DNA from 4 places in the Halobacillus ihumii genome. Region 1 is predicted to be linked to each of the others. Evidence: riboswitches for the same ligand, from Rfam matches in the RefSeq annotation. Region 1 holds a riboswitch; each other region holds the start of a gene.
The links. Region 1 has a riboswitch for S-adenosylmethionine ahead of G6R08_RS13855 (phosphoadenylyl-sulfate reductase). Riboswitches for the same ligand answer to the same signal wherever they lie in the genome.

Region 1 (5,066 bases):
TGAGTCTGAGTTGCTGGATAGGTGATAAAGCTTTCTACTCCGCCGAGACTCTCGGCAAAGGTGATGACTTTCAAGTTTCTTAAAAAAGGATCGATGCAGTGCTCAGCTGCTAGTCGAAAGGAAAGCATTCCGCCTCGACCGGGATAAAAGACGTGTGTAATGGCGTGATGCCGCTCCAGGTATGCAACTACCGCCTTTGCATTTTTTTCGTGCCGCTCCATTCGTAAGGCAAGGGTTTTCATTCCCCGCATGAGCAGCCACGAGTCAAAAGGGGAGAGGACGGCACCGGTGGTATTTTGATGAAGAGCTAATTTTTCACAAATCACAGAGTCCCTTGCGACAAGTAATCCAGCCAAAGTATCGTTATGACCGCCTAAATATTTCGTTGCACTATGGATTACAATATCGGCTCCTTCTCGTAAAGGCTGTTGCAGAAGCGGTGTATATAAGGTGTTATCGACAAGCAGCAGAAGTCCATGTTCTCTAGCCACTCTCGCGATAGCCGGAATATCCGCTACATGCATAAGCGGATTTGTAGGTGTCTCAATGTAAATGGCTTTTGTTTTGTTAGTAATGTATCGTTCTAAATCAGATAGATGCTGGCTGTTACAATAGTGAAATGTCAAACCATATTGAGAGGAAAGATGCTCGAATAAACGATAACTACCGCCATAAAGGTCTTCTGACACAAGGATTTCATCTTGATGGGCGAATAAAGAAAGTGCAGTTTGGATCGCTGCCATTCCTGAACTGAATGCGAATCCCATTTCTCCGTGTTCGATTTCGGCAATGGAACGTTCGAGTATGGCTCTGGTTGGATTACCTGTTCTTGAGTAGTCAAAGCCGGTTGATTCGCCGATGCCAGGGTGCTGATAGGCAGTTGAGAAATAGACAGGTGCATTAATGGTTCCTGTAGCATCCTCATTGTTCTTACCTGTATGAACAAGCTTCGTTTCCGTACGTGAGGTAGTAGACATGATCATTCTCCTTTTAAAAAAATAAAAAAGCCTTCTGTAAGAAGAAGGCTTTAAAATATTTCATGCTTCTCCTTATCTTCCAAGTTTTAAATAACTTGCTGGATTTAGCACCAGTCTGGTTATACCAGTGGTTGCTGAGGCTTCATCGGGCCAGTCCCTACACCTCTCTAGATAAGAATCTTTATGTAATTTTTTGGTATTTTTAATACATTACTTTACATCAATAGACTATTGAGTTCAAGAAAAAATTTATGCATTGTTGCGGAATTCGTCTAAACGTAGTTTATGATTTCTACTAATGATCTAGTACAAGAATTTAAATCATATTCCAAAAGTTGGTTATTCATTTCATGATGTTGCGACTTACATTACACGAAATAAAACAAGGAATCAAGAGTAATTTTCAAAAAAATTTAAATTTTATCATTCCCAACTAAATCACTATGAATAAAGGGTTTTAAGACTTCACAAGTAACAAATTTTAGAAAAATCCCTTTGACAGAAGACAATACTTGTTGTATATTTTCCTGTAACAAAATTAAATCAAATTCTTATCCAGAGGGGTGGAGGGACTTGGCCCGACGAAACCCCGGCAACAGACTAGTCATAGTACTGTGCTAACTCCAACAAGCTATTGGCTTGATAGATAAGAAGAGACGTAATTCGTAACTGAAACCCTCTTCTTATTGCTGTTTAAGAAGAGGATTTTTTTAATTGAATCATGTTGCTGCTGACTAGACAACTAGAGGCGGTGCTGCTTGCTGGAGTGGGCAGTGCTGCCTTTTTTCTTTGCTTTTGACAAATAGTAACGTTATCTATTAAGGAGGACTAAACTATGAACAATAACGTGTTAACCTATGACTCTATATTTGAAAATCCTTTCCCAGATCAAATTACAGCAGATCATAAACAAGAAGCATTACAAGTGCTGAAATGGGCTTATCGTTCGTATGATGATATCGTTTATGCGTGCAGCTTTGGAGCAGAAGGAATTGTATTGATTGATCTGATTTCTCAGGTAAAGAAAGATGCAGCGATTGTATTCCTGGATACGGATGTCCATTTTCAGGAGACATACGATCTTATTAATCAAATAAAAGAAAGATTTCCAGAATTGCAGATTACGATGAAAAAGCCAGATTTAACCTTGAAGGAACAGGCAAGTAAGCATGGCGATGAGTTGTGGAATCGAAATCCTGATCAATGTTGTTATATCAGAAAGATAAAGCCGCTTGAAGAAGCGTTAAACGGGGCGACGGCCTGGGTTTCCGGGTTAAGACGCGAGCAATCTGCCAGCAGAAGTGAGACCAATTTTGTGAATAGAGATGATCGATTCCGTTCGATCAAGGTATGTCCTCTTATTCACTGGACCTGGGAAGATGTGTGGGAGCATATCCGTGCAAATAATCTTCCATACAATGAGCTACATGATCAGGGATACGCAAGTATTGGCTGTATACCTTGTACGGCTCCCTCAGATGACCCTAACGATCGTTCCTCCAGATGGAAGGGATTCGAAAAGACGGAATGTGGTCTCCACACAGGGCCTCCTAAGGACTCTCGTTCATGACACTGATCATAATAGGGCTGGCCGTCTCCTGTTTTTTCGCGTTTAATGTTGGAGCGAGTGGTTCGGCTGCAACGATGGGGATTGCTTATGGGGCTCAAGTTATCAAAAAGAAACGAACAGCTCTTATCCTAAGCGGCGTAGGAGGTTTACTTGGTGCGTTGTGGGGTGGAGAAGTAGTGGAAACGATAGGAAAGGGACTGATCGCTTCTGAACTGCTTACTGTTCAGGCGGCTGTCATTATCTTGTCTGTATCGGCCATTACACTATTTTTCACAAACATGATTGGCATTCCGCTCTCAACAAGTGAAGTAACAGTTGGAGCCATCGTCGGGGTAGGGATCTCATTACAACAACTCTACCTTGAAAATCTGATCCACGTCGTTACCTTTTGGGTTATCGTGCCTGTTGTTGCCTTTGCACTGACATTTTGTTTTGGATTATTTGGGAACTACTGGAGGAAAAAGCGCAAGCATTCAGCGAATAGACAAATTTCCAAATGGATTTCGATCTTGCTCATTATTACTGGTTTCATAGAAGCATTTGCTGCTGGAATGAACAACGTAGCGAATGCAATTGGTCCCCTAGTTGGAGCGGGTGTTTTACCTAAGGAAATGGGGCTGCTGGCTGGAGGAGTGTTTATAGCCCTTGGAAGTATTTTATTAGGAGGCAGAGTGCTTGAAACGAATGGTAAGCGCATTTCTACCTTAACCTTAACAGACGGTGTTATGGTATCAGGAACATCAGGAGTACTGGTAGTTGGTGCTTCCTTATTAGGGATCCCGATTCCGATGACACAAGTCACGACTTCAGCCATTGTAGGTGTAGGGGCAACAAAGAACTGGACAGAGATTTGGAGAAAAAGAATTATTTATCAAATATTGAAAGTTTGGATCACCTCTCCGATCATTTCTTTGCTCCTTGCGTACTGTTTAACAGAGGTATTCCTGAGGTCAAATTTCTATACAGTTGTGATGATTGCTTGCGGCATACTAGCCACTCTGCTGCTGACTGGTTTTGGACGGAAAGCAGCTGTACAGACTCAAAAAGGAAAGCCTCGTTCATTAAAGCAAGAGTTTTAGTATGAGGAGGGTAGGGGATGAATTCTAACATTATCCGACAAGATACTACGTCTATTTCTAAAATAGATTATCACCGTAAAAATCAGCATTTTAGTGGTGTGGTTTGGCTTACTGGTCTATCAGGTTCTGGAAAGTCTACGATAGCTCACCTCATTAATCAGAAGCTCTACAAACAGGGGGTACAAACCTATGTCCTCGATGAAGACGATATACGTCAAGGTTTAAACAATGATCTTGGTTATGGAGAAAGAGATCGCCAGGAAAACATCCGAAGGGTTGGAGAAGCAGCTAAGCTTTTAGTAGATAGCGGGACGATTGTAATCGCAGCATTGACCTCCCCTTTTCGGTCAGACCGTAACCAAGTTCGTCATAAATTTGAAGAAGATGAGTTCCTTGAAGTATTTGTAAGCTGTCCGATAGAGGACTGTGAGAAACGCGATCCAAAAGGATTATATAAAAAGGTAAGAAAAGGGGGAATCCCATCCTTTACAGGGTTTGATTCCCCCTATGAACCGCCGTTGACGGGAGAACTAGTCGTGCATACAGATCAGGAATCTGAAGAGATGTCAGTTGAACGTATTATTCGTTTATTACAAGAGAAACATTGGATTTAGTCTGTCGAAGGGAGTTTTTTAATAATGGATATCCAATTAAATCGTGACTTCTTTATTTCGTGAGTTTCTAAGGGGTTGGGACAAAAGCAAAATCCGAACTAGGTAGAAAGTATGGTTTGTGGATAAAACCCGAATATACTTCACTAAAACAGAACGTCGTTCGTCTTTTTACTTAAGAAATTTAGTTATGTCTCAGCCGCTTAGATTAATCCTGTTCTTTTAATCTTTGTAAAAAAGTTATCTCCTCATAAGCGGTAAAGTCAGGCAATGAATACCGCCTCCTAGTTTATAAAACTCGCTGACATCTACTTCTATAACATGTATTCCGGATGACTTTAGGAGTTCATTGGTCTTACTTCCAGAACTCGGACAGACTACTTTTCCAGGAGCTATGGGCAGAACGTTAATGGATAGAGCGGGATCACGAGGGTCAACGTGTAACAACTTGAGCTTTCGCTTATGTAACTCATCCAGAAACCAAAAAGGCAGCAGGGCCTGGTTTATAAGGGCTGTGTGCTCGTCGAGCAGAAGAAAAGCTTCATCCAGATGGATGATTGTCGATGGCAGATCCACGCTAAGAAGGTCAATGTTTTGATGAGAAAGAATGTGCCTTACTTGTTCAATTCCGCTTTGATTAACCCGTTCTGATCTTCCGATAATGGCTGTAGTACTGTCTAACATGGTAAAACTGCCGCCCTCCGCAAACCCGTTTCCCTGAATGCATCCCAGCATGGGCATACCTGCACAACTGAATGTCTGAGAAGCGTAGACTGTTTCACCATAGCGGATATAAAGAGCAAGCCGGGGAAGGATCACTCCTCCTGGA
Region 2 (5,066 bases), 460 kb from region 1:
ATGCCAAGAACAGTTTCAAAGATCGTCGCCAGCCCGACATTTTGCCCTACAATATAGTACACATTAAATAAGATAAGCAAACCAACGATCACCTGAAGCGTCTTACTGTTGTATTTTCGGCCTAACCATTCAGGCAATGTTGAAACCCCTCCGAATTTTTTACCATATCGAAAGAAGGTTTTGGCAAAAAACAATAACCCTAACCATGAAACCCCAAAGCACCCAAGCGTGTACCAAAGCACAGCCGTACCGTATTCATAAGCAAGGCCCGGCACTCCGATAAATAAGTTTGCACTTGCATAAGTTGTCGCGAAACTGGCGCCAACGATCCATGGATTCACTTTTCCTCGAGCCGTTGCAAAACCGCTCATCGTCTTACTGTATTTCGAGCCTTTTCGGCCAATCCACGTAACAAATAAAAAGTAAACAAACAACAAAACGCCGATAAACCAAATCGTTCCTTGTGATAAGGATTCCATTTACTTCCCTCCTTTGGATGGCTTATACATCCCCTGCCATAAAGCTAATCCTGCCGCCCAGAATACTACGATTCCTATTCCATAAGTAACAAACATAAATTTCTCCTCCCTTTATGACCAATCTTTTGGTACTTCCACGAGAATTGCGAAGCCTTGCCCTCCACCTCCGCATAGTGATGCAATTCCTCGTCCGCCGCCACGGCGTTTTAACTCATGAATCAGTGTAAGCACTAACCGAAACCCTGTGCCGCCCAGCGGATGACCGATCGCAATCGCTCCGCCATTCACATTTACTTTTCCTGAGTCTAATCCTAGTTCATCAATGCTTGCGAGCGCCACACTGGCAAAAGCTTCATTAATCTCAAATAAATCAATATCTTCTTTTGTTACCTGATACCGTTTGAAAAGTTGTGCAATCGCGTCTGCCGGTTTCGTATGTAAACTTGAATCAGGTCCGGCTGTTTCTGACCAGCCAATCACCCTGGCTAGAGGAGTCCTCCCGATCTTTTCTGCATAGCTCTCGGAGGCAACCACGCCGACACTGGCGCCATCAGTCATTTGTGAAGCGTTTCCTGCCGTAATCGTGCCGCCTTCTCTAAAGGCAGGAGGCAGCTTGCTTAATTTTTCAAAGGTAGACTGCGGCCTGATTCCTTCATCACTTACAACCTGTTTGCTGCCAGCCTGAACAGGTACAATCTCATCATTTAACCAGCCTTCTTCCTGCGCCCGGGCTGCCTTTAATTGCGACTGCAAAGCAAATTGATCTTGTTGTGCCCTGGTAATCTGGCGGTCTTCGTTTTGAAGATCTGTCAGCTCGCCCATGGAAGAATCCGTCAAAGAACACCAAAGACCATCGTTAATTAATGTGTCTGTGAACTCAACAGGACCTGTAGTCAGCCCGTTACGAATGGCCGCCACATGAGGAGCATTGGTCATGGAATCAAATCCGCCGATAAGGTATAACTCCCCTTCCTCAAGCTTAATACGTCTAGCCGCATCCGCCACCGATGCAACCCCTGCCAAACATACATTATTAATCGTAATGGCCGGCACCGACCATGGAATACCAGCTCCTGCTGCAACTGACCTGGCAGGATTCTGTCCTTGTCCCGCCTGGATAACTTGTGCCAAAATAACTCCATCCGCATTCAAGGCCTCCGGCACACGCTCCGCCAGCGCCTTAGTCGCTTGAACCCCAAGATCCTTCGCTCCTAATTTGGATAATCCGCCTTTCCATTTGCCAAATGGTGTACGGACACCATCTAAAATGACAACACTCATTGTCCAACCTCCTTAGTAATCAAAATCCTTTTCTTTCCATTTACCCTTTTCCATAACTTCACTCTCATCAGTAAAGCGCTGTTCTTTAAACGGATCCCCCTCGTTATGAAACCCATTTTGTTCCCAAAAACCCGGCGTATCTGATCCCTTAAACTCAAAACCTCTGATCCACTTGACGCTTTTCCAAAAGTACAAATGCGGGATGACGAGCCGGAATGGATAGCCATGCTTTTCAGTCAGCGGCTTGCCATTATAAGAATGAGCCAGGATCACATCGTCCGCTAACAAATCTTGAAGGTCGATATTAGCTGTATAATCATAATCCCCACTCACCATCACGTACTGATTGTCTTTAGGAATCTCTAACCCATCCAGTAAATCTTTTAGCAGGACTCCTTCAAATTCACTATCGAACTTTGACCATCTCGTCACACAGTGAATATCACAAACAACTTTCGACTGTGGCAGCTCCATTAAATCCTGATATGAAAAACGAAGCGTTTCATCACCAGCCCCGGCGATCTGAAAATCCCACTCTTCTAGGTCATAGGACGGAACTTCACCAACTGTTAAGATCGGAAATTTCTCTGTTAACACTTGACCCGGCGGCAGCCGCCCGCCAAACCGCTCGGTAACCTGTGGGTCCTTTGACCGCTTCAATCGTTCCGCCTTATTCATCTCAATCACCCGCTTTATGAATAATAAAAAGCCTCTTTCAAAATGAAAGAGGCTGAAGATTTGCTTCGACCTCTCATCTTCCGGACTATGTCCGTTGGAAGTAGCACCGTGTCTATAGACCGGTTGCCGGGCGTCAAAGGGCCAAATCCCTCAGCCTGCTCTAGATAAGAGTAAGTAAACGTAATTAAGTTACTTGCCATGTTACAAATAAACTGTACGAAAGTCAATAATATTTAGAAAATTACATGAAAAGCGCTGCCTTCCTACACATGCTGCTTAGCTAACTCAAGCTGCTGTGCCACTTGTTCAAATCCAGTGCCGCCTTCACTATTTCGAGCAGCCACAACTTGTTCAGGCGCTAATTTTTCAAAGATATCCTCTTCAAACAGCTCAGAAAATCCTTTATACTCATCAAGTGTCAAATCAAGCAAAAACTTTTGCTCCTGAATCGCATACAGCACAATTTTGCCGATCACCTCATGCGCCTGACGAAACGGCATTCCCTTCACGGCTAAATAATCAGCGATATCCGTCGCATTAGAATAATCCTCGTTCACCGCCTGACGCATATTAGCATTCTTAACTTCCATCGAAGCAAGCATCGGAGCAAGCAGAGAAAGCGCACCATCCAACGTCTCCACCGTATCAAACATGCCTTCCTTGTCCTCCTGCATATCCTTATTGTACGCAAGCGGCAGCCCCTTCAGAAGGGTCAGCAATCCCATCAAATTACCATAAATCCGCCCCGTTTTACCACGAAGCAATTCAGGCACATCCGGGTTCTTCTTCTGCGGCATAATACTTGACCCCGTACAAAACGCATCATCAAGCTCAATGAAATTAAACTCCTGACTGCTCCACAGAATCAGCTCTTCCGAAAGTCTTGATATATGGGTGATTAAAATGGATGATATTGACAAAAACTCCAGAATAAAATCCCGATCACTGACGGCGTCCAATGAGTTTGGATAAACGTGATCAAATCCGAGTTTCTCAGCCGTCATCTGACGGTCGACTGGATAAGGCGTTCCAGCAAGCGCTGCTGCACCCAGCGGGGACCAGTTAATCCGCTTCACACTATCCTTAAGACGCTCTTTATCCCTCTCAAACATCCAAAAATACGCCAGCAAATGATGAGCAAACGAAACGGGCTGGGCTCTTTGCAAGTGTGTATATCCCGGGAGGATCGTTTCTACATGAGCGTCCGCCTGATGAACAAGTGCTTCCTGGACCGCTTCGACCAACTGTATTAAATGATGTGTCTTTTCTTTCAAATATAAATGCATATCTGTCGCCACTTGATCATTTCGGCTTCTCCCGGTATGGAGCTTACCACCCACAGGGCCAATCTCTTCAATCAGCAGCTTTTCGATGTTCATATGAATATCTTCTTGTTCAACCGAAAACTCCACTTCTTCGTTTTCTATTTTTTTCTTAATGACCTGTAAGCCCTCTTTGATTTGGGAGACTTCCTCTTGTGAAATAATTTGGCAATCCCCTAGCATCTCCACATGAGCTAAACTTCCCTGAATATCGTGTAAAGCTAGTTTAACGTCAAAGCCGATCGAAGAGGTGTACTCTTCGACCAGTTTGTTCGTTGGCTTCGTAAAACGTCCTCCCCAAAGTTTACTCATACACACTCACCGGCTGTTGTGAAGCATTTTTCTCCTCACCTTTATGCACATCTGCATGAACTTTAGTTGGCAGTCCCCACAATTTAATGAAACCAACTGCCGCATCGTGATCAAACGCATCATGCTTCGAATACGTGGATAGTTCATCATTATAAAGACTGAGCGGTGATTTCTTGCCGATAACAGTATGGTGACCTTTAAACAGCTTCACTTTCACCGTACCCGTAACTGTTTTCTGAGTTTCGTCCACAAACGCTTGCAGAGCAGGCTGTAAAGGTGAATACCATAGACCATCGTAAATCATTTTAGCCATTTGCTGATCAACCGTTGCTTTATACTGTGATACTTCACGCGTTAACGTCAGGAATTCTAGTTCTTTGTGTGCGTTAATTAAGATCATCGCACCTGGATTCTCATATACTTCTCTCGATTTAATACCGACGAGACGGTTTTCGGTATGATCAATACGTCCGACGCCGTGCAGTCCGCCTAAATCATTTAATTTTTCGATAAGGGGAACAATGTCCATTGGCTGGCCATTTATGGCAACAGGAATGCCGCTATTAAACTCGATATCTATTACATCTGGTGAATCTGGTGTTTTCTCAACAGGATTTGTCCATGCATACGCGGCCTCAGGAGCTTCGGCCCACGGATCCTCCAACACTCCAGCTTCGCAGGCACGTCCCCAAATGTTGGCATCGATCGAAAATGGATTATCTAAATTAACAGGAACCGGAATTCCTTTTTCCTCTGCATATTTAATTTGTTCATCACGTGTCATACCCCACTCTCTGACAGGAGCGATAATTTCGAGGTCCGGGTTAAGCGCCTGAACCGACACTTCAAATCTCACCTGGTCATTTCCTTTCCCTGTACAGCCATGAGCGACCGCTACAGCTCCCTCTTGTTCTGCCACTTCTACTAAAAGCTTCGAAATCAATGGACGAGATAACGCTGAAGATAAAGGATATTTTCCTTCGTACAACGCATT
Region 3 (5,066 bases), 2.3 Mb from region 1:
TGCATTATTTAATGTAGCAAGGACTCCGTCAAACCATTCTTCCGCTGGCTCCTCAAAGTCCAGGTCGCAGTCTATACGAGGGTAGATCCTTTTTCCGCCTAATTCCTCTAATCTTTCATCAAATTCTTTGCCCGTTTGACAAAAGAATTCATAAGAGCTGTCTCCCAAAGAAAGGACGGAGTATCTGAGGTCATCTAAAACTGGTGCCCTTTTGCTATGTATAAAGTCATAAAAGCTCATTGCATTGTCTGGTGGGTCTCCATCACCGTGAGTGCTCGTCAGGATAAGTAAATCCTGTACTTTTTTTATGTTCTTTGGTTTAAAGTCGTCCATAACCGATAGTGTGACTTTGTAATCTTGCTGCTTCAGCTTTTCAGAGATTTCCCCAGCCAGCGCTTCACAATTTCCCGTGTGCGAGCCAAAAAGAATTGTCACCTCTCGTGTTGCAGACTGGACGCTTGCCTGGGAGGATACCTCGGTCTCCAAAGCATTTTCTAAAACTGGATCGGCTGTTGCCGTAAACGATGCTGCTTGAGAATTAGCCAAATACCCGCTTAGCCAAATTTTCTGATTCTCTGTCATTGACGGTAAGACCTGATTTAATAAGTCTGCCTGTTCTTGTTTAAAAGGACTATTCATTACCTGGAACTGCAAAATTACCCACCTCACTAAATATCTGTTTAATTTTTATCCTTTAATCTAGCGCTCATGCTCTAACATGAACATCCATTCCCAAAGCCAATCAATTGTTGTACGAGTTCGCTTTTTGGTAGTAACGTTCAAGGGCAGCCACCATCGGCCCCATTTTAGGCCGATCGGGCTGAAGAACGTATAATATTCCGCTCTCCTTTAATTCATTGGCCGTAACTTTTCCAACAGCCACTGCCAACACATGATTATTGAAAGACTGAATGGTTTCACGGTTGTCATGGTGATTCGTAACTAAATTTTTAACCTGTGTTTTACTTGTAAAAACAACAGCATCCAGTGATTTAGTCTTAATAGCTTCTTTCAGATTTTCCAGCACCTGAAGGTTTGGTTCCTCATAAAAATAGGGCTGAGATAGATAAACATGACAGCCAGCCTTCTCTAATTTCTCTTTGAGCTTTGCATCATTTTGACTATAAGCTTGTAGAAAAACACGTTGATAGTTTAGATCTATTTGTTCTTCTGAAAAAGTCTTTACTAGATGTTCCATTGTTCCATCATCGGATAACATGCTGGCTTTAACGCCGTTTTTCTGACACCAATTCAATGTCTTTTTCCCACGGATTGCCACTTGCGTATTGTTTAATTTTTCAATAAAATCTCTGTAGATTTCTGATTTTACGGAAGTGTCCTCCAACGTTTGAGCGCCTATTCCCGTTGTAAAAATTGCCCAATCAAAAGATTTGGAAATAAAATCTCTAATATTATCTTGACTGATTTGTTCATTTAAAATTTGCTTTCCTTGAATCGAAAAGACTGCTGGTGTACCACCTTTTTTCTGGATCAAGCTGCTGAGTGCATTTGCACTTCGATCAGCCGCTACTCCGATGACCTTTCCTGTTAACCCATTCATAAAAATCCTTCCCTTTCGCGAGAGCTTCGTTTGGCAGTGATGATTGATACATTCAGTTCTTTGTATCCTACTTTATTTGCTCAAGCTGCTTTGATGAAAGGCTTCATAAACGCGATCAGTCAAAGCGTCCACCATTGCCCTATGGCTGCCAAGGTATTGACACAGCAATACCTGTTGTCGATCTGTCTGCTCCATCTCATTAATTTTTTCTTGCATGGAATGCATAAGCACTCCCGTAAACCAAAGATAAGGAACAACGAAAGTTTGGGACCATCCTATTCTTAACGATGTTTGCAGTCCTTCTTCAAATGATGGTGAACAGGCAGCTAAATAACTGACTGAAACATGAGCTACATTCATTTTCCTCTTTAATTTCCAAGCGATTTCTTCGATCGAATCTTTCGTCTCCTGATGAGGACTTCCTCTTCCAACCAACAGGATATTAGCATCAACATGAGGAACCACCTGTGTTTCGCGTATTCGCTGAACCAGTACATCTATCACTCGATCCTGAACTCCTATCGTTTTACCGTACACAAACTCAACGTGGGGATAACGAAGTTTCGCTTGATCAATCTTTTTCGGTATATCCTTGTAGTAATGGCCAGCACTCAACAATAAGACAGGGATAACAACAATCTTCGTGGCACCAAGTTTGATGAGGTTCTTAATTCCTTGAACCATATCGGGTTCTGCAAGTTCTAAGAAGCATGTTTCCTGAAGAGGTACATCATCTATCATCCTGTTTTGAACGGCTTCGATAAAGGAAACAGCTTCTTTACGTGCCTTCTCGACTCGGCTCCCATGACTTACATATAAAACAGCTTCCATGCAAATGGCTCCTTCCTTTTATCCCACAATTGAGGGAATAGGTAGTTCCGCCTCATCATTTAGCTGTTCAAACCATTGCAGCTGATCTCGAAGCTTCACGACCTCTCCCACAATAATCATCGAAGGATTCATGAGTTCACTAGCTCTTCCCACAATATTCTTAAGGCTGCCTGTAACAGTGCGCTGATGTTCCGTAGTACCCCACTCCACCAAAGCTATCGGTGTTTCAGGAGCACGACCATGACGAATTAGCCTTTCACAAATTTCGGGCAGCTTTTTGACACCCATAAAAATACACAAAGTGTCCATACTTTTCACAACGTGCTCCCAATATTCTTCCTGATCACAGCCTAGTTTGCTCACCCCTGACAGAAAGGCTACGGACGAGCTATAATTACGATGGGTAACTGGAATACCTGCATAAGCCGGTGCCGCTACCCCGGAGGAAATTCCAGGAACGATTTCATAAGGAATCCTATTTTTTGCTAGCACTTCCGCTTCCTCTCCACCTCTTCCAAAAACAAATGGATCTCCGCCCTTTAAACGCGTCACTGATTTACCCTGTTGAGCATAGCTACAAAGAAGTTCGTTAATGGCAGCTTGGTCTAACGAATGATGATCAGGACGTTTACCGCAGTAAATCAGTTGGGCTTCATCCCTCGCTTCATCCAGTAAGTCCGGGTTACTCAACCGGTCATATAAAATGACATCTGCTTGTTGAATGCTCTTCAAGCCTTTCACTGTAATTAATTCAGGATCACCCGGCCCAGCACCAACGATATAAACTTTATTCATGAGTCCCACCTCTTTCCTTGTTCGAGTTTCAGCCACATTCTAACTGACTGACGGTCATATCTCTTAAAATGTAACTCGATATTCCTGTAACGAACAGCCGTCAGGTTTGGCTTTATAACAATAGAATTCATATTCAGTCAAACTGGGTATCTTGAGCATTTAATTCATGGTAATCCCAGGTAATTAGTTGGATATGATCCCGCACCTCTTCTCATAGCCTTGGATTCGCTCCCCTGGATTTCAACTCTTTCCTTTTACACCCCACCTAACTTTTAGCTTTTTCACACTAAAAAACCTCTCTTCTTTATCAACAATAAGAAGAGAGGCTTTAACACATACATTTAACTACCCATCTTCTTATCTTTCAAATGCATAAAAAGCACCTGCTGGAATTGGCACAGTTTTCTGATGATAAATCACCAGATCCGTTGCCGAGGCTTCAAAGGGCCAGTCCCTCCACCTCTCACGATAAGAATGTGAAAATTTGTTATTGAATTATTGGTATATATACTATCCACGTTTTGAAAAAATGTCAATAGACTATGGGAAAATTAATAACATTTATTATTTTCTGTTCTAAAGAACTGGATCTTCCAATATGCCACTTCCACCCTAATATCAACTGTTGAGTTAACGTCATCCTAAACGTTAGTGAAAGAATCAGCGATAGATAAACTAACTGGATAATCGAGACTAAAGATAAAATAAAAAGCTTAACCTCCCTCTATAATTTAAAGTTTTTTTAGAATTACTCTGTTTTCCTTCCATTTTCTTAATACTCTATTGAATCCATAGCTAAGTTTTGTGTCAGGTTTACCCAATGTTTATTAAATTTGGTAGTGAGGATTGCGTTTGAATAGACTGGGGCGATTACTTTCCAGTAATTAGGTTATTACTTATAATCGCACTTTAGATCTCCACGTTAGACATGGTGGTGGACCCTCCGATTTCTCTCGGCGTCATCGCGCGCAAATTCCTTCGTTTGACCTGACCATGTGTGGATGCCGGAAATGCTCCTTAAGTGGGTCTAAGCCCTTATGGTTAAAATAACGACCGGCTTCTCCGTGCTTCAATTGTGAAATCATTAAGAAAAAGACAAAAACTAAAGTTCTTCCGACTTAAGCGACTTCCTGTACACTTGGTAACTGAGGAATATCTCGAATCATGCGTTCTTCACTAAAAGAACACTTTCGTGTTCCAATCACAAAGAATATCTTGATGAGCTTACGACTTAGGGCAATAAACGACTGTTTTCCTGTCAGTGGGTTCTTGGAACGATTCTTATAATATGTATGTAAGGTTTTGAATCCTTCGTTATGAAAAGACAACGGTCGAGCGACTTGATACAAAATGGACCGTAACCTTCTACGTCCCCGTTTCGTAATGGTCGTCTTCCCTTTAAACAGACCGGATTGATTCATTTTTAAATTGAGTCCCGCTAATTTGATAATTTGGCGTGGATCTCTGTAGTTAGAAAGATCACCAACTTCAGCGAAAAAACCGGCTACTGTCATGGCACTAATGCCTTTCATCGCGATCATACGATCAGATCCAGGCACGTGAAGAACCAGGTTTTCAAGTTGAGTTTCAATAGCTTCGAGGCGTTCTTTTAACGCTTGATATTGATCGACGAGATAACGAAATTCTTGACGGGCCATGCGTAGCCCCACGGTCAAGCCTACACTGGATGAAGCACTTGCTTCAGCTGACGCATGCGCTTTAATCCAATCGCTCGTTTAGCTGACTTTTTGACTTTCCTAAGAAGTTATTCTTCCGTTTTTTGATCAATATCCTCAGGAAGATAGCCATGTTCCAAGAGGTGTAACGCAGCCTTCCCAGTCCAGTCCTTAAATACCGTTATGAATTCCGGAAAATATCG
Region 4 (5,066 bases), 350 kb from region 1:
AACCGGTTCAGGTGGGAGTCTCGACGTGTATCGCCTGTTTTTGAGACGTTAGGTGTATTGAGTATCTATCCCGCTTACTTGCTTATTATAGAGGAATACGATTACTTGTGGACTGATTTAATACACGCAGAGCTTCAGGTTCTGCCGCTTATCGGGGTATTGGTGTTCCTGCGCCGGCATACTTGGCCCGAATATAAGAAAGCGATGAATCATGTGCAGCTTGGATTATTGTTAGGCATTTCCGCTTTTTTAGTAGTAGATGCTATATGGAGTCATACCATCTGGGATGCATGGATTATTGGCAGTCTCTCCCTGATTTCATTGGTGACTGGAATGCAGCTCAGAATTAAATCCTACTTTTTTGTGGGCGCAGGAGTGTTGGTTTTTAACGTGATCTACCAAACCCGTCCATATTGGGGCAATTTACCTTGGTGGGTTTACCTGCTTCTCGCCGGCTTCTTGTTGATAGGGATTGCCAGTTACAATGAATGGCAAAAACAGAAAGACCATAAACCTCTGGAAGAAAAGGTCAAACGAGTTCTCGCCGCTTTTAAAAAATGGAATTAGAAGCAGCTTCGACAATATATTTCATGAAATTAGAAGATCTGTGAAACATAATTAAGCCTTGTTCGTAGAATAGGTGGACATGGAAAGAAAGGGAGGGTTTTTGGTAATGTCGGAACCTGTAATGAAGTTAAAAAATCTTAAGAAAACGATACGTAATAAACCGATTATTAAAGGGTTGGACTTTGAGATTTATAGTGGTGAGGTATTTGGTTTCCTCGGACCAAATGGGGCAGGGAAAACGACTACTATCCGAATGATGGTTGGGCTTATGGGCATGACAGATGGAGATGTCATGATTAAAGGCCACAGTGTGAAAACTGATTTTAAAAATGCAGTTCGTCATGTGGGGGGGATTGTAGAAAACCCGGAAATGTATCCATTTATGACGGGATGGAAGAACCTCGTTCATTACTCAAGGATGATCCCGGGCATTAGCAAAGAAAGAATACAGGAGGTTGTGCGTCTCGTTGGGCTTGAAAAAAGGATTAAAGATAAAGTATCCAAATATTCTTTAGGAATGAGACAGCGGCTTGGGATTGCCCAGGCTCTATTACATAGTCCTTCCATTCTTATCCTTGATGAACCAACTAATGGATTGGATCCTTCAGGGATTCGCGAAATTCGTTCCTACATAAGAAGACTGGCAGCCGAAGAAGGTGTGGCAGTTATTGTCTCAAGTCACATTTTATCTGAAATGGAAATGATGTGTGACCGAATCGGTATTATTAAAAATGGTGAGCTTGTTTCGATTCAGTCTGTACAGGACGCTTTGCAGCAATCAGAGCAAAAAGAAGTAGCGCTTGAGGCAGAGCCAATAGATCAAGCCTTTCAGGTGCTGCAGCAACTGTTAGAGGGAACTGTAAGTCAAGGTGAAAATGAGTTACTGTTTTCAATCGAGAAAACGGAAATTCCGAATGTCATCCAGAAACTTGTCGAACAAAATATTAATATCTACAGCGTGAACGTAAACCGTTCTACCTTGGAAGATAAATTTCTAGATTTGATCGGAGAGGGAACCATTGAGTAACTTTATCCAGTTAGTTAAGAATGAACAGATGAAAACGTATTCCCAGATAGCTACATGGGTGATGTATATCGTATTAGCGGTCTTTATTATTGGGTTTGGTGTTTTTATGAAGGTAGATCAAACTATCATGGACGATGAACAATCTACAGATGGGAATTGGAAACAGGAATTGCAAGCTGAGAATGAACAACTTCGTCAACAAGCTAAGGAACAGGAGTTTGCGGCATCCATGAATGAAAGGCAAATCGCTATGAATGAATACCGGATCGAAAATAGTGTGGAGCCGGGCGGGTATGATGTTTGGAATTTTGTTCAGGACAATAGGGCGAATATTTCCATTATCAGTCTTCTGACGATTATTGTGGCAGCGGGTATGATTGCGAATGAATTTAAATGGGGTTCCATTAAGTTACTGCTTATCAGGCCCATCTCCCGTACGAAAATATTAGCATCGAAATATGTTTCTGTGCTACTATTTGCCATGACCATGTTATTATTTTTATATGTACTATCGTTCCTGACAGGTTCTGTTTTATTTGGCTTTGAAAACTTTATGGAACCTTATTTATATTGGAAAGGGGAAGAGATTCAACAAGCTCCGATCTTCCAATTAACGTTGACGCAATACCTGCTAAGTTCTGTGAATTTGGTTATGATGGCAACTTTTGCATTTATGATTTCTGCTATTTTCAGAAACAGTTCACTTGCGATAGGAGTCGCTATTTTTCTGATGATGACAGGAAATTCAATTGTCGGTTTCTTTAGCGATAAAGAATGGGCGAAATTTATTTTGTTTGCTAACACAAATTTGAATCAATTTTTTACAGGAACACCAATTATTTCAGACTTAACCTTAACTTTTTCCGTATCAGTCTTGATGGTTTACTTAGTTTTGTTCCTAGGTTTATCCTGGTTTTTCTTTTCCAAAAGGGATATCGCGAATGCTTAGTCAATAAAGGAGTGTGAGTAATATGAAAAGAATTGTAGAAACCGTGTTTGTAGTAATCGGATTGCTTATTTATGGAATTACTACTGCTTTGAGCTTTGTTTTCCTCAATATACAGGATAATGAGGGATGGAGAGCAGAAATGCAGAGTATGTTGGATTCAGATCCCAACCTCGAACAAGCTCAACTCTCTGTTGATCAAATTATGGAAGGTGTAGCTTCTGTGACTTGGTTGATCATCATTTCTGCTTTAGTGGCGATTATCCTGGGAATCCTAGCTATTGTTTTCCTTAAAGGAAATAAGAAGCCGAAACCAGCCGGCATTATCCTGATCATTACAGCTGTCGTTACAACTGTTGGAACAATCGGGTTTGGATTGTTCGGAGGACTTGCTTTCCTAATTGCCGGAATAGTTGCTTTAGCAAGGAAAGAGAAGAAGCCATTGGAAGAGGAGAGCTCTTCTGTAAATTACTAATGCATAGGTCCTGTACTGCGGAGAGTCGGTCTTAGCCGAACTTCCTGAATAGGAGAGCAATTTCTCATGGTAAATAATTATGTAAATATTTAAAAAGCGGATTGACAGGAGATAATATAGACATTATGATAGGGTCTAATCATTCAATTAAATAACGATTTCTTCTTATCAAGAGAGGCGGAGGGACTGACCCTATGAAGTCTCGGCAACCAGCGTTTGCATGGTGCCAAATTCAGTGGATTGCATCCGAAGATAAGAAGGTCGTGTTAGTACGGATATTTGCCCGCTGCTATATACGCCCTTTCTTGCTTCGTGAAGCAGGAAAGGGTTTTTTAATTGAATTTTAATTGAATGAAAAAGGCAAAAGGTGCTGCAACACCTTTTGCCGGGCTGATCATTTAAGTCCTTCCCGCCTAAGGGAAACACGGACATCTACGACCATTATTATTAATGTATCATGGCCGTATTGTGTCCGTCTACTTTAAGAGAGGAGACGGTTTAATTATGGGAAATTTAAAATTTGCTTATTGGGTTCCAAATGTAAGTGGAGGGTTAGTGGTTTCAAAGCTGCCTCAGCAAACGGATTGGAGTTTTGAGGCGAATAAAAGATATGCGCAAATTGCTGAGGATTCGAACTATGATTTAGCTTTATTACAGACGAGGTTTTTTGCAAGCTATGGAGCTGAAAACCAGCTTGAGGCGATTACATTAGCTTCAGCGCTGGCAGCCGTTACAGATCGTTTACAGCTGATCTCTGCAGTTCATCCTGGTTTATGGCATCCGGCCGTGTATGCGAAAATGTTGTCGACGCTGGATCAAATCAGCGAGGGTAGAGCCGCTGTTAATGTAGTGAGCGGCTGGTTTAAACAAGAATTTACTGGATTCGGTGAACCTTGGCTAGAGCATGATGAACGGTACCGCCGTTCGGAAGAATTTATCCGTGTGCTGCGAGAATTCTGGACAAAAGAAAAAGCTGCGTTTAGCGGGGACTTTTACAAAATAAATGATGCACCATCTAAACCAAAACCTGTTCAAGGAGGCGATCTCCCGATTTTCCAAGGAGGGAATTCTTCAGCAGCTAAACAGATGGCAGCGCGTGTCTCAGATTATTACTTTATGAATGGAAATACACTAGAAGGATTTAAAAAGCAAATTGATGAGGTACGTGAACTGGCACAACAAGAAGGACGCGAGGTCAAATTCGCTGCACATGGTTTTGCGATTGTGAGGGATTCTGAAGAGGAAGCCTATCAACAGTTGAACGATATCGTTCATGCTGCAGATGAGGACGCTGTTGAAGGATTTAAGCAATCTGTACAAGAAGCGGGGCAATCCACACAGGATAAGCAAGGCATGTGGGCTGATTCCAGCTATGAAGATCTGGTGCAATATAATGATGGCTTCAAGACAGGATTGATTGGTACCGCTGAACAGGTAGCGAATCAAATCATCGAGTTGAAGAAGATCGGGGTGGACCTGATTCTTACCGCACACTTTCATTATGAACAAGATCTTGAGCGCTTTGGAAAAGAAGTGATTCCGCTTGTGAAAGAGAAGGAAGCAAAGCTTAAAGCTGAAGGAGTTCTGGCATGAAGGTATTAGGCTTGTCGGGAAGTGTGACGTTGAGTTCGAAGACGTGGGTTTCCGTTAAACAAGCTATTGAAGCGGCTAAAGAAGCTCTTCCTGATGCTGAAACAGAGCTTGTGCATCTCGGTGAATACGATACGGTGCTATGTGATGGACGTGATCCCTCATTATATGAAGGAGATACAAAAGCACTCATAGACTTAATTGTTGAAGCTGATGCACTGATCATTGGAACGCCTGTCTATCGCGCTTCATTGACAGGGGCTTTGAAAAACGTTTTTGACTTAATACCGAACGATTCGTTAAGAGGAAAGGCAATTGGTTTTATTGCGTCTGGAGGCAGCTATCACCATTATTTAGTGATCGACCATCAGCTGAATCCGCTTGCTAATTATTTCCGTGCCCATGTTATACCAGGCGGAGTGTATGTTCATAATGGTCATTTTAGTGAAGGGGAACTGGTG

Region 2: it holds a riboswitch for S-adenosylmethionine, as region 1 does, so the genes downstream of both, G6R08_RS16135 (sulfite oxidase-like oxidoreductase) here and G6R08_RS13855 (phosphoadenylyl-sulfate reductase) in region 1, are expected to answer to the same signal.
Region 3: it holds a riboswitch for S-adenosylmethionine, as region 1 does, so the genes downstream of both, cobA (uroporphyrinogen-III C-methyltransferase) here and G6R08_RS13855 (phosphoadenylyl-sulfate reductase) in region 1, are expected to answer to the same signal.
Region 4: it holds a riboswitch for S-adenosylmethionine, as region 1 does, so the genes downstream of both, sfnG (dimethylsulfone monooxygenase SfnG) here and G6R08_RS13855 (phosphoadenylyl-sulfate reductase) in region 1, are expected to answer to the same signal.

What each region holds. Positions count from the first base shown of each region.
Region 1 is NZ_CACVAO010000001.1:2,789,520-2,794,585, forward strand. It holds gene G6R08_RS13850 (methionine biosynthesis PLP-dependent protein) at 1-977, opposite strand, end outside; SAM riboswitch class I at 1,047-1,155, opposite strand; SAM riboswitch class I at 1,526-1,630, shown strand; gene G6R08_RS13855 (phosphoadenylyl-sulfate reductase) at 1,813-2,547, shown strand; gene G6R08_RS13860 (inorganic phosphate transporter) at 2,544-3,626, shown strand; gene cysC (adenylyl-sulfate kinase) at 3,644-4,240, shown strand; gene G6R08_RS13870 (dimethylarginine dimethylaminohydrolase family protein) at 4,478-5,066, opposite strand, start outside.
Region 2 is NZ_CACVAO010000001.1:3,248,545-3,253,610, reverse strand. It holds gene G6R08_RS16145 (sodium:solute symporter family transporter) at 1-479, opposite strand, end outside; gene G6R08_RS16140 (acetyl-CoA C-acyltransferase) at 591-1,760, opposite strand; gene G6R08_RS16135 (sulfite oxidase-like oxidoreductase) at 1,773-2,438, opposite strand; SAM riboswitch class I at 2,509-2,609, opposite strand; gene argH (argininosuccinate lyase) at 2,702-4,072, opposite strand; gene G6R08_RS16125 (argininosuccinate synthase) at 4,065-5,066, opposite strand, start outside.
Region 3 is NZ_CACVAO010000001.1:445,620-450,685, forward strand. It holds gene G6R08_RS02375 (assimilatory sulfite reductase (NADPH) flavoprotein subunit) at 1-654, opposite strand, end outside; gene G6R08_RS02380 (uroporphyrinogen-III synthase) at 743-1,561, opposite strand; gene G6R08_RS02385 (sirohydrochlorin chelatase) at 1,634-2,392, opposite strand; gene cobA (uroporphyrinogen-III C-methyltransferase) at 2,411-3,187, opposite strand; SAM riboswitch class I at 3,542-3,662, opposite strand; partial or broken gene G6R08_RS02395 (IS110 family RNA-guided transposase) at 4,306-5,066, opposite strand, start outside.
Region 4 is NZ_CACVAO010000001.1:2,434,779-2,439,844, forward strand. It holds gene G6R08_RS12155 (SCO7613 C-terminal domain-containing membrane protein) at 1-567, shown strand, start outside; gene G6R08_RS12160 (ABC transporter ATP-binding protein) at 674-1,594, shown strand; gene G6R08_RS12165 (ABC transporter permease) at 1,587-2,543, shown strand; gene G6R08_RS12170 (DUF4064 domain-containing protein) at 2,566-3,015, shown strand; SAM riboswitch class I at 3,178-3,274, shown strand; gene sfnG (dimethylsulfone monooxygenase SfnG) at 3,520-4,608, shown strand; gene G6R08_RS12180 (NADPH-dependent FMN reductase) at 4,605-5,066, shown strand, end outside.